3 regions of the Rossellomorea yichunensis genome follow, and region 1 is predicted to be linked to each of the others. Evidence: riboswitches for the same ligand, from Rfam matches in the RefSeq annotation. Region 1 holds a riboswitch; each other region holds the start of a gene.
What was found. Region 1 has a riboswitch for S-adenosylmethionine ahead of RSX31_RS04855 (YezD family protein). Riboswitches for the same ligand answer to the same signal wherever they lie in the genome.
Positions count from the first base shown of each region.

Region 2: linked by a shared signal. The riboswitch ahead of RSX31_RS14675 (methionine ABC transporter ATP-binding protein) and the one ahead of RSX31_RS04855 (YezD family protein) in region 1 are both predicted to bind S-adenosylmethionine.
Region 3: linked by a shared signal. The riboswitch ahead of RSX31_RS20770 (Fur-regulated basic protein FbpA) and the one ahead of RSX31_RS04855 (YezD family protein) in region 1 are both predicted to bind S-adenosylmethionine.

Region 1 covers NZ_JAVYAD010000002.1:88,546-94,084, forward strand. The annotation lists gene sat (sulfate adenylyltransferase) at 1-810, opposite strand, end outside; gene RSX31_RS04845 (inorganic phosphate transporter) at 852-1,874, opposite strand; gene RSX31_RS04850 (phosphoadenylyl-sulfate reductase) at 1,932-2,630, opposite strand; gene RSX31_RS04855 (YezD family protein) at 2,730-2,843, opposite strand; SAM riboswitch class I at 2,972-3,077, opposite strand; gene RSX31_RS04860 (MaoC/PaaZ C-terminal domain-containing protein) at 3,242-3,643, opposite strand; gene RSX31_RS04865 (MaoC family dehydratase N-terminal domain-containing protein) at 3,640-4,089, opposite strand; gene fabG (3-oxoacyl-ACP reductase FabG) at 4,111-4,869, opposite strand; gene RSX31_RS04875 (acyl-CoA dehydrogenase family protein) at 4,891-5,539, opposite strand, start outside.
Region 2 covers NZ_JAVYAD010000005.1:127,098-132,636, forward strand. The annotation lists gene RSX31_RS14665 (MetQ/NlpA family ABC transporter substrate-binding protein) at 1-591, opposite strand, end outside; gene RSX31_RS14670 (methionine ABC transporter permease) at 607-1,275, opposite strand; gene RSX31_RS14675 (methionine ABC transporter ATP-binding protein) at 1,272-2,294, opposite strand; SAM riboswitch class I at 2,444-2,550, opposite strand; gene RSX31_RS14680 (SCP2 sterol-binding domain-containing protein) at 2,662-3,012, opposite strand; gene RSX31_RS14685 (thioredoxin family protein) at 3,291-3,605, opposite strand; gene RSX31_RS14690 (toprim domain-containing protein) at 3,611-3,970, opposite strand; gene RSX31_RS14695 (YusG family protein) at 4,153-4,389, opposite strand; gene gcvH (glycine cleavage system protein GcvH) at 4,488-4,871, opposite strand; gene RSX31_RS14705 (arsenate reductase family protein) at 5,000-5,356, opposite strand; gene RSX31_RS14710 (ArsR/SmtB family transcription factor) at 5,474-5,539, opposite strand, start outside.
Region 3 covers NZ_JAVYAD010000008.1:91,473-97,011, reverse strand. The annotation lists gene spoIIP (stage II sporulation protein P) at 1-1,010, shown strand, start outside; gene RSX31_RS20775 (TVP38/TMEM64 family protein) at 1,093-1,662, opposite strand; gene RSX31_RS20770 (Fur-regulated basic protein FbpA) at 1,884-2,099, opposite strand; SAM riboswitch class I at 2,205-2,312, opposite strand; gene RSX31_RS20765 (protoporphyrinogen oxidase) at 2,548-3,945, shown strand; gene RSX31_RS20760 (NAD-dependent epimerase/dehydratase family protein) at 4,033-4,947, opposite strand; gene RSX31_RS20755 (glycosyltransferase family 4 protein) at 4,996-5,539, opposite strand, start outside.

The sequences.
Region 1 (5,539 bases):
ATTTTTTCGTACCAGTGCATGGAAGATGGCTTCCCTTGGACCCGCGTACCTCATGGCAGCAGGGAAGACTCCTAAAAACACACGATCTTTAGGGTAATAGTTCTGTAACAGAACTTCATAACTCTCCATTCTGATGCCCGCTGAGATATCATCTGCCTTTGTTTCGCCAACCAAGGGATTTAAGAAGAGTGCATCCACGGTCTCCAATGCCGTTTTCTGAATATACTCATGGGCCCTGTGAACAGGATTTCTCGTTTGAAATCCGACAATCGTTTTCCATCCCTTTTCCTTAAACAACTTTCTGGTTTCACTTGGGTCAAATGTATACTCGGTGAAAGGTTTGGAAAGACGTTTAATAAGACTGATTTTCCCACCTACGTACACATCTCCCCGTTGGAATAATTTCTTGACACCTGGATGATCCGCGTCGGTCGTTCCGTATACGAGAAGAGCTTCTTTCTGTTTATCCGGTTCATAAATATCCTCTACTTCAATGAGTCCATAGGTTTCTCCCTTATAAACAAGACGGCTCTTTAAGCCTTTCTTTACGACTCCTGCTTTTTCTTTTGCTATGGGCAGGGTAATCGGGATACTCCATACATTGCCGTTTCGCAATCGTAATGTTTCCACCACCTGGTGATAATCTACTTCGGTCAAGAATCCATTTATAGGGCTGTAAGCACCTATTCCAATGAGTTCCAAATCACTTAACGCGGTTTCGTCTAAAGGGATTTCATGGAGAATATCCTCATAAGATTCTTCTGGTAAATATGATTGAACAAGTGTTCCTCCGTGGGGCTGTAAACTCATCATTTATCCTCCTTAACATATAGTTTTAATCGGAATTAAGATTAAATTCCGCCTCCGTCTTCGTGAACGGATCGCCTTTCTTCATTGATCACCCGCATAAGGGATAATGCTCCCACAGTTGCGATAATGACGCTTATTGGAACCACGATCGAATACATATCGCTATCGATCACGAGCTTTACTAAAAAATATGAAATACTGAGTGAAATCAAAGGGGATACCACCCATATTTTGACGATTTTTTTGACAATTTTCTTTTGCAGCATATGTTTGCCGTTCTTCGCCATCCCGAGGCCAATGATAGAGGACGAAGTAACCTGAGTCAGCGGGATCGGTAATCCATACAGTGAGCTCACCATCACAAGGATCGCTCCTGTAGAGGAAATGACAATTCCTTCGGCTTTTGAATATTGTGTAATTTTTTTCCCGTTTGTTTCCACTACTTTTTTCCCCAGTAAGACAGCTCCGAGGGCAACGAATAAACCTCCCAGCCAAATCCCCCGCGAGGGAGACATTAAGCCCGCACCCACTAATGGACCGACGGCGTTGGCTACATTATTCATCCCTGCCGAAAAGGCTTCAAAGAACCCAGCGATGATCAAAAGGTATGCAAGCCACTTTTTCTCAAAATGGAAACCGCGCTTTTCAAGCTTTACTAAACCTATACCGAATACCCACGTAACTCCGAAGGCAATGACCGGGACAATCACCCAGAATGACATGATCGTTAAGAGTGACTTCACATAAAGAACTTGATATGCGACTCCGACTCCTACAACCGCTCCGACCGTTACTTCACTTGTAGACAGCGGGATCCCGATCACATTTGCCAGAAACAAGGAGATGGTGGCGGATAACAATATGATGACCACGATTTTGATGGAGAGTACATGTTGAGGGATAATCCCTGAACTTATGGTTTTAACTACTTCTCCTCCACCTAATACCGCCCCGCTCAGGACACCGGCTGAGCAGATCCATAATGCAACCCTGATGTTCTTTATGGCTCCTGCACCATACGCAACACCCATCGATGCTGCCGCTCCACTGGCACCAATGTTCATAGCGAAAAACAAACTTATGATCAGGGCGAATACTTCAAACAAAGAATGTCACCTCTTTTAATGAAGACCGCATTCGGTTTTCCCTTTTCCTTTCCATCTTCCGGAGCGGAGATCATTGATGTCTATGGCTTTCGTTGTGCAATGAAAGCATCCGATACTTGGATACCCCTGATCATGAAGTGGATTATAGGATAGGTTATGTTTATGGACATACCTCCAAATCTCTTTCCAGGTCCAGTGAATCAAAGGGCAAATCTTAACCGATTGAAACTTATCATCTTTATTGATGAATTCAACCTGACTTCTTGTCGGTGATTGCTCCCTTCTTAATCCTGAAATCCAGGCATTTCCTTTGGATAAGGTTTCTTTTAAAGGGTCGAGCTTTCGAATTTGACAGCATTGGTTCGGATTTCGCTCCCACAACTTATCACCATATGTTTCTGCTTGCTCTTGGATCGTCAATTCAGGCTTTTTCATATGAATGGTAATACCCGGATACTTTTCCTTCACCTTTTCAATCGTTTCGTAGGTTTCTTTGAAATGAACACCTGTATCAAGAAATACTATGGTTGCTTCAGGCTGTACTTTGGTTAGGAGGTCGATTAATACGATCCCTTCTATTCCAAAACTGCATGCATATACGACTCTTTCACCATAATGATCATACGTCCACTCAAGTACGTTTACCGCTCCTTTATAGACCGGATCAATTTCAAATTGGACTGATGGTTTTTTCCAAGTTTGATAGGTTAACATGATACACCCCTTTCCCGCTCATCCAAACAAAAAGAGGCGATAACAAGATATAGGGATTTCCTTTATCTGTGTTATGCGCCTCTAGTTTGTCTAGTCAGCTTATTTAATTCGCACTTTCTCGTTTTTCTCCAATTGAATGACTTTACCGTCCTGAACCACAATGGTAATTGACCCGAAACTCATCGTCTTCAACATCGAAGTGATCTTATCCACTACTACATCATACTGTGCTTCTTGATTATTTTCTTTAGTCACATGATTCCCCCAATTTTCATCTTATCCAGAAAAATCATGAATGAAAAAAACAACCTTCCATTTTGGAAAGTTGTTCAGGTAAGAATACCTTATCTTCCAAAATGACTTCACATTTTGCTGGAATTAGCACCTTACATAACGTAGGTTGCTGGGCTTCGCGGGGCCAGATCCCTCCACCACTCTGGATAAGAGTTATTAATTTTAATATTCTAAATAATATCACATTCTGCCGGGAAGTCAACCCGAGTTTTTCTATCGGATTTAAGTATTTTGACTTATTTTTCTTGGAAATCCTTCATTCTCTTTATTTCTATTCGCTTTATGAAAGCTATAGGACACTATTTTTACAAGAATGATCAAAATAATTGAAATATCAATTTACCGTCAATCACTTTCTTCTGGTCCTGATTGACGGCAAAAACTTTAAAATGCAAATGATCATCCTGTTTTTCTGATACTTCTGCAATCAATGTAATGACATCGTCCAAAAAAACCATCCCTTTAAAGCGGACGGTATACTCTTTGATAAATCCTTCTTTATAATGATCACTAAAAAGCTTGGAGACATTACCCATTGACCACATGCCATGGGCAATGACACCTGGAAGACCCAATTTATGTGCCTCATCATCAATCGTATGAATGGGATTATAATCCCCAGATGCGCCTGCGTATTTGATTAAGTCGATTCTCGAGACTGGAGCTAATTCAACAATGGGAAGCGTTTCACCTATATTAAAGGATGATAGTTTAGTCATTTTCCCAACCTCTCTCTGACCGCTTCAGTGATAATGACGATCGCTTCGGAGGTGAAAATCCTACTCCCTCCTGAGTCTTCTCCGATATCTTCTATTACAAGAAAGCCAAGTGTTCCACCCGACCCTTTCCGCTCATAGTAATCTTTTATCTCTGTATAACACTGAATACATTCCCCGACCTTTAGTGGTCTTTCATAATGAAAAGATTGTTCCCCATGAATTAATCCGACGTTAGGTAAATGAAAACTTTCAATCGTTCCATAGTCGAACACTCGTGGAAAAGTAGGGGGAGCAATATTCCCCCTGTATCTGGACCTTTTTCCTGCTTCTTCATCCACATATATGGGATGTGGATCACCGATGGCTTCGGCAAACTTATGAACCGCTCCTTTTTCCACACAATTTTCTATGGAAGTTGAGCGTTTACCGATATAAGATTGAAACATATCCTTCACCTCTTTCTCCCATTAGGCTTTAGGCCCTCCAGCTACGTAGAGGATTTGTCCATTAACGAATGACGATCTTTCATCTGCAAAAAACGCCACTGCATTCGCTATATCTTCCGGTTGTCCGCTTCTTCCTACCGGAATGCCTTGAAGACTCGCTTCCACCAGTTGTTCAAAGGTTATTCCGATCCGTTTTGCCGTTTCTCTAGTCATTTCCGTTTCGATAAATCCTGGGGCGACAGCATTGGTCGTAATACCCAGAGGACCAAGCTCTATTGCTAGAGTTTTCGTTAAACCTTGAAGACCTGCTTTAGCCGTAGCGTAATTTGCCTGTCCCCGGTTACCGAGTGCAGAGGTAGAAGAGATATTGATAATTCGGCCATACCCGTTCTTCACCATATATCCTTGCGCTGCTTTCGCTACGTTAAATGATCCTTTCAAATGCACATCCATGACCGTTTGCCAATCTGTATCAGTCATTTTAAACAGCAGGTTATCTCTGATGACTCCTGCATTATTGACGACAATATCAACGGAGCCGAAAGTTTCAAATACTTCGTTTATGGCCTCTTCTACCTCCTGGGATTCTACTACATTCGCAACCTTTGTATATAGTTCATATTCGCTCAATTCCTCACTGACTTCCAAAAGTGCTTTTTCATTCACGTCAAGGATGGCAACTCTTGCCCCTTCTAGAGCAAAAAGCTTGGCAATCTCTTTACCGATCCCCCTGCTCCCGCCTGTTACTAAAGCTACTTTCCCTCTGAATCTTTCACCCATTCACATTACCTCCCTATCCCTTTAAACAAATTGGCCCACTTTCACATGCCCTTTTAATAGATTCCGTGAGATGATCAGTTTTTGAATTTCATCAGTACCATCATAAATCCGCCACAATCTTGCTTCACGGTACCAGCGTTCGATGGGAAGCTCTCTTGTGTAGCCCATCCCTCCGTGAATTTGAAGGACCCGATCCACTACCCGATTGCCCATGTTGGATCCGTACAGCTTGGCAATCGATGCAACATGGCGATTATCTTCTCCTTGATCCAGTGTGAATGCAGCATTTAGCACAAGCCATCTGGCAGCTTCGATTTCCACGGCAGAATCAGCGATCTGCCATTGAATCGCCTGTCGATCCGCTATTGGCTTTCCAAATGTCTCTCTTTCCTTGGAATAATCAATCGCCATTTGCAGTAGACGTTCTGCTGCACCTACCGCTTGTGCACCCACAATCCAGCGTGCGAACCCGATCCATTCCAGGCCAAGATTGTAGCCACCATCGATTTCACCCAGAATATTTTCTTCAGGCACACGCACATCATCAAAAAACAGACTGGCAGGTCCCCATTCCCCCATGGTATGAATGTATTCAGATGTCCAACCCATGCTTCGATCAGCAATAAAACAGGTTACTCCGTTCCGACCCGTTCTACGATGCTTTTCCTTA
Region 2 (5,539 bases), on a different contig from region 1:
CCCTTCTTCATTTTCATACATTTGTGGGAGAAGAGCTGCTTCGTACTCATAATCAAATTGGAGATTTCTAGGGTTTTCTTTAATGTCTTCAAGTTGGGCTTGCGTATTTTCCACCCCGTCCTTTAACGTGATGAGACCTTTTTTCTCTAACAATGTAAGGATACGTCCATGATCCGATACAGAGTTACTCATTAATATCGTAGCGCCTTCAGGAAGCTCCTCGAGAGATTTGAATTTTTTAGAATAAACACCGATCGGCTCAATATGAATCCCGCCTGCATTGACGAAATCATATTCATTTTCCTTCATTTGCAAATCCATATAAGGTGTGGTCTGGAAATAGTTTGCGTCAATATCTCCATTATCCAGATCTTTATTGGGGAGGATATAGTCTTGATACGTTTCAATTTGCAAGTCGATCCCTTTTTCTTCTAAGACAGGCTTCACTTTTTCAAGGATTTCAGCATGTGGAATATTAGAAGCTCCTACTACCAATTCCTTTTCGTCATTTCCAGAGCCTGAACCGCTCCCACATGCTGCCAAACCAAAAATACTTGTTGCTGCTATAACTCCTGCTACCCATTTTTTCATTTTATTTCTCTCCTTTTATCGTTTATCTAATTTATTTGTAAAGAAATCACCCAGTATCTGTATCGCAAACACAATGAGTAATATCATAATGGTTGCGGCGATCGTCACGTCTTCCCTGCTTCGTTGGAAGCCGTCTAAATAAGCTAAGTTACCAAGTCCGCCTGCTCCGATGACCCCGGCCATTGCCGTGTATCCAACAAGGGCTATGGCTGTCACCGTAATCCCTGAAATCAAAGCCGGCATGGATTCCGGTATGAGTACTTTCCATATAATTGTGCTCGTCTTCGCCCCCATCGCTTTCGCTGCCTCGATGACTCCTTTGTTCACTTCTCTTAAAGCTATTTCTACCATGCGGGCGTAAAATGGAGCAGCTCCGATGATCAGTGCGGGCAGAGCTGCATTCGCTCCGCGGATTGTGTCTAATAAAAACTTGGTGAACGGAATTAACAACACGATCAATATAATGAATGGAATCGATCTGAACACGTTTACGACTGCACTTGTTATCGTATATGTCAGTTTGTTTTCCCATAGGTTTTCCTTAGAAGTGAGGAAGAGTAAAGTCCCAAGGATCATTCCGAGTACAAAGGTAATCAATACTGACATCCCAGTCATATACAGGGTTTCGAAGGTTGCTTCCCACATCTTCTCCCAATCTACATTTGGAAATAAATTTTCAATCATCCTCTCAACACCTCCACTTTAACCAGTTGCGTATGAACAAACGCCAATGCATCTTTAATGGTTTGTTCATCCCCATCAAGGTGAACAAATAACGTTCCATAGGCACCTTTTTGGGTTTGGGAGATTTGTCCTTGCAGGATGTTTACGTCTAAATCAAACTTTCTTATCAGCGTGGTGATGAGCGGCTGCTCAGTTGACTCACCTACAAATGTAAATTTGAGCACTTTTCCATTGGGGTATTGTGTCAGTAAGTGTTCAATGGTTTCACCCGTTTCCTTTACTTCCGATACTTCTCTTACGAAACGCTTTGTCACTTGCTCTTGTGGATTTCGGAACACTTCCAATACATCCCCGAGTTCCACGACTTTTCCCTGTTCCATGACTGCCACACGGTGACAGATCTTCTGGATTACGTGCATTTCATGAGTGATCAGGACAATCGTCAGCCCTAAGCGTTTATTAATATCCACCAATAAATCAAGGATGGAATCGGTTGTTTGTGGATCTAAAGCGGAAGTAGCTTCATCACATAGAAGGACATCGGGATTGTTTGCAAGGGATCTCGCAATCCCCACTCGTTGTTTCTGTCCGCCGCTCAGTTGAGACGGGTAGGCATCTCCTCTGCCTTCCAAGCCTACAAGCTTCAATAATTCATTGGCTCTTTGCACTCTCTCTTTCTTAGATACTCCAGCAATTTCTAATGGGAACTGGATATTTTCTAATACAGTACGAGACCAGAGGAGATTAAAGTGTTGAAAAATCATGCCTATTGACTGTCTTGCTTCCCTCAGCTTTTTCCCCTTTACCTGGGAAACGATTTGACCATTCACGTCCACTATTCCATCTGTAGGAACTTCAAGACCATTAAGCATCCGGATCAGCGTACTCTTACCTGCCCCACTATAACCAATCACTCCAAAAATTTCTCCTTGGGCAATATCAATATTGACCCCATCAACGGCTGAGATCGGACCCGATTTGGATTGATATATTTTCTTCACATCTGAAATGGTAATCATGTTGTATTCCACCTTCTTTCGGAGTAAAACGACCTGTTTAATCAGAATAATAGTTGTACTTGCCTGATGTTTCCTGCTCCTTTTCTGAAGCAATAAAAAATGCCTTCCTGCGATAAGCAGAAAGGCATAATCATATAGGACTATCCTTTCTCTCATCTTTCAAAGCAAATGCTTTGAGTGAATTGGCACCATTTCAATTTTCATTGACGGTTGCCGGGCTTCATAGGGCACGTCCCTCCACCTCTCTAAATAAGAGTAAAGTATATTATTTAATTATTTGGATTAGTTAAAGACTCTGAAAATTTGCTACAAGAGAGATTCTATCACCGGATATAGAGTGTGTCAATTATTTTTTTCTACTTGATGTTTAAACTTCAACCGGCTCTTTTTCTCTGGATCTTGTTAGCCAAAGAACTGACTCCACAAATAATAGCGGACGATATCCTCCCCTTACTTCCAGGGATCCGTCCTCAATCAGTTGAGACAACCGTTCTTCCCCCATAAGAAGAGAAACCACTGTTTCCTCCATTCCTTCAATGACGAAATGAGCATCCCTATCCAATTCATCCAACACTGTGCATCCCTTGCTTGAAATTGAAATACCGTACAAATTTTTTCCACAATCAAACTGAAGAATAAACGGGCTATCTGGAAATAAGAGTCGTAAGTGATACCTTGAATGACATTGATCTACTAATTCCTCTAAATTTATTCGCATGAATACCCTCCCAGTGAAACTTCTATATAATAACAATTCCACTTTTAGGTATTTTCCCCTCTTATACTTTCTCGACATGTTTTGAAGAGAATCATCTAATTTGTCGAACAGTAAGAATTTGGATGATAACCAGTCAAAAAATGATGTCATTCGCAACATTTCCCGAGAAATATGTCTTCGTATGTAGAAAGAAAATCGTTCTATAATTGGATTTCATGAAGAAATAGGTGAATTTAGACAAATAAAAAAGACCTTCTCCCAAAAGGTCTCTTATCCCTCTAGCTATCCGCGGTCTTGTTTAGGGTTTCATATAAAAATGGCACGGATTGAAAGGCATAAATCCTTTCCTGTTCGACGCCATCTTTAAATAAAAGTAGACAGGGTACACTTTCGATGGATTGCTCTTCTGCAAATTGGGGCAAGTAATTCAGGTTGGCCTTCGAAAAATGATAGGATTGTGGAAGCTTCTCCACTACGTCAATCATCTTGCTTGCAACCTGACAGGTACCACACATCGGTGTATATAAATAAACAGCTTCGAACGCATGGTCTTCAATCGATTGTTTTAAAGTTTCGGTACTACTTACCTCAATCAAAACTAGATCATCCTTTTTCCTAGAAATTCTTTATGAACGTCTATATTGGCTCCAATAAGAACTGATGCGAGGTGATACTCCGGAGCTGCGGCCACTTCCTTGTACATTCGATCAATATACAAATGTTCAGCTTCAGGAAACTCACGTTTAAATTGCTTACGTAGTTTTTCACCTGCATCATCAGCATCTACTAATATATAGACATCCCTTTCCAATAAAGCATCAATGAGTTCGTCCATTTTCGTAATGCTAATGGTCCCGTTTGTACAAATAATTTCAATCGGTTCTTTAATGATATCCCTTACTTTTCGTTTATCAGTTGTACCTTCGACAATGATTACTTTTTCGTCAAGTTCCATCATGATCATCACCTTATCTTTCATAAATAAGATTACGATAGTATATTCAAATAACAAGAGATGATGTCCACTTTCTACTTATATTTTCTCATGTTTATAAAAAAAAGTGCAAGTGGTTTGCATAAACCAACTATTTTTTACAAATAGTGCCAGATTCGTAAATGAATCTGGCACCACGAGCATCTCTAACACCAGCCACCCTCATCACAATCTGTGTATCTTGCCTGATCGCCTTCTGTGGATGTGTAGCTTTGATATATTTTATTTTCTTTTGCTTCAAAGTTCGGCTCCATAATTATTCCGTCAAGAGGCAAAGCCATTCTGCCGATTGGCTGATTATCTAAATATAGTTCTACTTCACCATCTTTAAGTTTTCCTGTCACTCTATTGGTTACATCTAATTTCCTAGGCTCAAGTACCATTTGTATTCATCCTCTCTATGTGAAAAAACGTCTACTCATATGGTACCCAAAATAAAAAACAAAACACCTTGAGAAATTCTCAAGGTGCATGGTAGAAATTATCCTTCATTAATCATTTCGTCATACTGTTCAGCTGTCATAAGCTTGTCTACTTCTCCAGCTTCTGTTGGTTCAACAACGATCATCCATGCTTTTTCATAAGGTGATTCGTTCACGAATTCAGGGCTATCCGATAGCTCTTCATTCACTTCTACCACCTTACCAGATACAGGTGCATATAGCTCGGAAACGGTTTTAACCGATTCAACACTACCGAATGGTTCGTCCGCTTTGATCTCATCTCCAACCTCTGGTAACTCAACGAATACGATATCGCCCAGTTCAGATTGTGCAAATGATGTGATTCCTACGCGTACATTTTCCCCTTCAACCTTGACCCACTCATGTTCTTCTGAATAACGAAGTTCTTTCGGTGTACTCATTCTCTATCCCTCCAAATGCTAGTTATACAACCTAATATTGACACACTTTTCATTGAAAAAGCAAGAAAACTAAGCGTGAATAATGAAACTTTTTCATTGTCCATGATTTGGTAATCACAGTCCTCTTTTTACTTCCACGTTTCTTCAAAGGTTTCTTCCTTGAAACCTACTGTCACCTTGTTTCCATCCGTCGTAATCGGACGCTTGATCAGCATCCCGTCTGTGGAAAGGATTTCTAATAATTCCTCATCAGAAGCAGAGTTCACTTTATCCTTCAAGCCTAGTTCACGATACTTTTTACCACTAGTATTGAAGAACTTTTTTAGAGATAAATTACTCTTTTCATATAGGCTTTTGAGCTCGTCTTTTGACGGCGGGTTTTCCACAATATGTATTTCATTCATTGCTATACCTTGATCTTCCAGCCACTTCTTTGCTTTGCGGCATGTACCACACTTGGGATAAGAATAAAAAGTCAATGACATCATTCCACCACCTTTCATTATGATCTGGATGAAGCAAGGCTCCATCCAGCATTCTGTATTGCACGAATCTATCTCTACATTCGACAATATTGATTATTATCCTTCTTTTGTGAAACATTACTCACATTGTTTTTCAACCGTCTCAACCAGTTCCTTTAGAAGGACGGTTGCATTATCCAATTC
Region 3 (5,539 bases), on a different contig from region 1:
TACTGTATTCATCAATGTCGGAACTAGTACCGAAGGAAACGTTTCTTATGTTGTTGTCACAGGAAATGACAGGATTGCGGGTTACAAATGAGGCAGCATTAAACAGTGATTTTGATTGGTTGGAAAGCGTCACGAATGTTTCACTCCTTGATCCGCGAAGTTTATTTGGACGGGAAATCCCGGGAATCGAAAATTATCATACTCACATAGCCGTTGCGGGGAAGGGGACTGACATTACGAACCTCCCGAATGAATCACCGGCGCCAACAGAAGATCAGTTGAAAGATCAGGAATTCGATCAGAGCCAAATTGATCAGGCAAACAACAACTCGGGAGACGGAGTTCAAGAGATTGATGAAAAATCCGTCTACATCTATCATTCACACAGCTGGGAAGCGTTCAGCCCGCTAATTAAAAATAACGATTCGAAAGATCCAGCGAGTACCAACGAGAAGGTCAACGTCATTGCTGTAGGGTCCAAATTAAAGCAAGAACTTGAAGCAAGGGGGATTGGGGCAGTTCAGGATAAGACAGATGTAAACAAAGCACTCAAAGACAAGTCATGGACATATTTTGAATCCTATCAGTTATCAAGGGGACTAGTACAAGAAGCCATAGCCCAAAACGATGACTTAACGTACCTGATCGATATTCATCGGGATTCTCAGCCGCGGAGCATCACTACCAAAACCATTAACGGTAAAAACTATGCACGCTTATTTTTTATCGTAGGAAAAGAAAACAAAAACTTTGAAAAGAACCTTAAGATCGCAAAGGAATTGAATGCTAAACTGGAGGAAAAATATCCTGGCATCAGCCGGGGAGTTTTCATCAAAACAAGAGCAGAAGGTAACGGGGTTTACAATCAGGACCTAACCGAGAGAGCCATGTTACTTGAGTTTGGCGGAGTTGAAAATAATTTAGTGGAATTGTATAACTCTACAGAAGCGTTTGCGGAGATTTTTGCAGAATATTACAAGAAGGATGCTGTCGAGGTAAATGCACAATAATTGAAAGGGAGAAAAGACGTATGCCGTGTGGTAGACGTCTTTTTTCTTTTCCTGAGGAGATTGGTTTCCGTAACTGACACAATTATAATCTATTGTTCTTTCTCCAACGGTATGCCAAATAAAACATCCCAACCACCACCGAACCTGCCAATAGAATAACCGTACCCTTATCCGCATCCAACACATTCATTACCACGAATGCCTCAATCAACAACGAAGGAATCTTCCCGCCAGAACTGATCACAGAAAAGGCAACAATAGAAATAGAGCTAAAAGCAGCGGCAACGGTTACCACACTTGAAGGCACAAATGGAACCATGCGGAACAAAAATAGAAGAAAGATCCATTCCGTTCCAGACGCTTCTTTTAATTTAAGAAAGTATTTGTTTGACAGAATCTGATCAATACCTGCAAACTTCATTCCTTTTCGGTACAAATAAAAACTAACAATGGCCCCTAGGGATTCACCAAGTATGGAAATCACGATTCCTGTCCAAAACCCAAATGCGGAAATATTAAAGGCCGTTAAGAAGACACTTGGCAGGAAACCAAGGATACTGATGAGTATATTAATGAATATACTGATAAAAATGAGAGACCAACTATCTAAGCCGATGAATTCATTCATGAAATGTTGCAGGGTGGAAGTCATATTTTAATTCCTTTGTAATAGATTATAGATTATCAGAATAAGACATCTGGAATGTTTTTGAAAGAATTTCTTTAAAAATGGATTAGATAATCGTCCATATATGAATCAACTTTGTCAAAAAACTAGAATCACAACGAGGAGGATGTGCAGTTGAATGCATACATTTAATTTAACTATAGAAAAAAAGGAAGCAGCATTCCATAACCTAGGATTGCTGCTTTTTAACTGCTTAATTTTGCACAATTTTTCCAATGGATGGACCCAACATCACTATGCGGATGGCATTCCTTTTGAAGATATTTGTATTCATCCTCAAGTTCTTGCAGCGTCAGCTCGAATAATTGTTTGTCGCCTTTTTTGAAAATGTTGTGGACAATTAATTTGTTTATTAACTCATTTCTACGATTTTGAATAGCTTCCTGGAGAATTTCCCCCATATTTGATCACTCCTCTTATTAGTATTCGAACATTGGAAGTGGCTCCTTCATTGAAAAGAGCCCTCTTCCTAGTAGATAAGAAGAAGGCTTTATGTATCAAACTTCAACTCATCTTCCAAGCTCAATGCTTGTGGAATTAGCACAGTGTTCTACGATGTAGAATCTGTTGCTGAGGCATCATCGGGCCAGTCCCTCTACCTCTCTGGATAAGTAGCTATATAGTTGTCATGGAATACTTATATTATATATATGAGTATTCATAGTTGTCAACTAGGAATTGAAAGATAGATATAGTTAATAGGATAGAATAGGGATATTGAAAATAAAATATAAAGGTTTAAACTAACCTTCATTCCGATTTATTCCCAATTCAGACACAGAATCTTTTTCTAATCAACAATAAACATGATAATCTGTATACATAAACGCAATTATTGGAGTGAAACGTATGAAGACAGTGGTTGTCGTAGGTGGAGGAATTACAGGACTAACAGCTCTGTACCATCTTCAAAAAATATCCATAGAACGAGAAATAGATATCGAGTTAATCTTAATCGAGCGAGATCGGCAGCTTGGCGGCAAAATAAGAACTATAAGAGAAGGCGAATTCATTATGGAAGCAGGAGCAGATTCCATCGTAGCCCGAAATGAAGGGGTTCTTTCTCTAGTTGAAGAACTTCAACTTCAAGAGGAATTGGTCTATAATGAAACAGGCACATCCTACATTTATACAAATGGGGAATTACACGAGATTCCCCAAGATACGATCTTCGGAATTCCCATGTCAGTTGAGTCACTTAAAAGTAGCACCCTGGTGTCAGAAGAAGGGAAGATTGACGCTCTTAAAGACCTCGAATCGGAAAATACACATTTTACAAAAGAGAGTTCCATCGGTGAATTTTTAGAAGCATTCCTGGGTAAGGAACTTGTCGAGAAACAGATAGCTCCAGTATTATCAGGGGTTTATTCCGGTAATTTGCATAAACTCACTATGGCTTCAACACTTCCGTACTTACTTGATTATAAAAATGATTACGGCAGTATCATTAAAGGTTTATCAGCAAATAAACAAAAATTCCAAGGGGCATCCAAAAGAAAGTTCATCTCGTTTAAAAATGGTTTATCAACCATCATCGAACGGTTAGAAGAAAAATGCTCAGGTGCCACAATTTTAAAAGGTGTAGAAATAAAAGCTTTTCAAAAAACGGGTGATAAATACAAACTCACTCTTAATGGTCATGGTAGCATTCAAGCGGATTATGTAGTTTTCGCAACACCTCATGATGTAACCCAAAAGATACTGACTCATGAACAACTGGAACCCGATTTTAATAAACTGAAAAACTCATCACTGATTTCGATCTACCTCGGATTTAACATTCCAGATGCGGACCTTCCTGCTGATGGGACAGGCTTTATCGTATCAAACGGCCGAGATGTGAAATGCGATGCATGCACATGGACTAGTCGGAAGTGGAAGCATACATCCAATAACCAAAAACTATTATTGAGGCTTTTTTATAAAAGTACAAACCCCCATTACAATGAGTTGAAAGAATATAGCAAGTCAGAACTTGTAAGTACGGCACTAGAGGATATCAGAAAAAGCATAGGTATAGACTGTGACCCGGTTTCTGCTGAAGTAACGAATTGGAAAGATCTGATGCCAAATTATCATCTTGAGCACGGTCAGTCTGTCCAATCTTTAGATAACAACCTGGCAAACGAGCTACCAGGCGTGAAGCTGGCCGGTTCTTCATATTATGGAGTGGGTATAGGTGCCTGCATTCAGAACGGAAAGAAAACAGCCGAATGGATTGTAGATTATTTAGAGAAGAATACATGATTTATATTGACTAAAATTCGACATTAAAGGAAAAAAGCCTGGCATCCAGGCTTTTTCTTTTAATTAATGCGATTTATGATAGCATAACTACTCTTTCTTTTTGAAATATGCAGCCGTTTTCTCTAGTCCGGAAATCAGATCATATTCAGGTTCCCAGTTAAGGTTTTTAAGCGCTTTCGTGTTTGATAGATGACTGTGTAAAATATCTCCTTCCCGTTTCGCTTCGTAGTTTGGCTTTTGTAAAGAGTGGATTTGGTTAGAAAGCAAGGTATAGAGTAGATTGATGGATGTTTGGGTGTTGGTGCTGATATTGAGAACTTGGTTGTCAGCATTTGTGATGGCAAGAAGATTCGCCCGGGCCACGTCTTCTACGTATACAAAGTCCCGTGTCTGATTTCCATCCCCAAAGATGATTGGTGTCTCATTGTTTAATAGTTGCTCAATAAAAATGCTTATGACTCCGCCTTCACCATCGGATCTTTGCCTTGGTCCATATACATTGGCATAACGCAAAATGGTATACGGAAGATTGTAGAGCCTATTAAATAGTTTGATATAAGTTTCAGATACTAATTTTGAGGTGCCGTAAAAGGAAATAGGACTAGTGGAACTCTCTTCCTGAATCACCTCATTTGTATATCCATATACTGCACTCGAAGAGGAGAAGATGAATTTTTTCACATCGTATTTAATGCTGTACTCCAACAACTTTACGGTTCCTAATACATTGACTGCGGCATCTTCTGCTGGATTTTCCAATGATTTGGCTACGCTCACTTGGGCAGCGAGATGCATGACGATGTCGGGTTTTTCTTTTTCGAAAATTCGTTCAACTTTATCAGATAATAGATTTTTTCTATATATTTTGACTCCATTTGGCACATTTTCCTCCCTGCCATTAGAAAGATTGTCGAGGATAATAGGTGTGTGACCCTCAGCGAGCAGTAAATCTATAATTTGGGAGCCAATAAATCCGGCACCGCCTGTAACTAAAATTTTCATTTTTGATCCTGGATCAGTTTATTCTCCCTCATGATGAGTCTCCTTTCTTCATAAATATGTTTGATAGATCTGTTCAATCTTTCTCGTCATTTCTTGGCTTGTTAAGTGTTGACGAGCATAGGATTCAGCGGCTTTAGCAAACCTATCACGTTCTTCCCTGTTGGTAATGAAACGCTTTATCGCTTGTGACAGCTGTTCGACGTTACCAGGTTCACAAAGGATGCCTGTTTGTTCATGTCGGATCATTTCCGGGATTCCCCCGCATGTAGTGGAGATGACCGCTTGACGGGAAAACATCGCTTCCATGACGGATAGGGGGAAGTTATCATTTACAGTTGCTAACACATAGATGTCCGACATCGAAAGAATATGGGGTATATCGTGTCGTTTTCCAAAAAAGATCACGTTATCTAGCTTAAGCTCTTTCACTTGTTCAATCAGTTTTTCCTTCATGACACCATCTCCGACAATCCATACTTCTACATTGGTCAGGTGTTCCCGAACCTTGGACAATGCTTCTAGAAGAAATCCATGTCCTTTGCGTGGAGATAATCGGGAGACGCATGTCAGGATGATGTTTTCATGAGTTTTA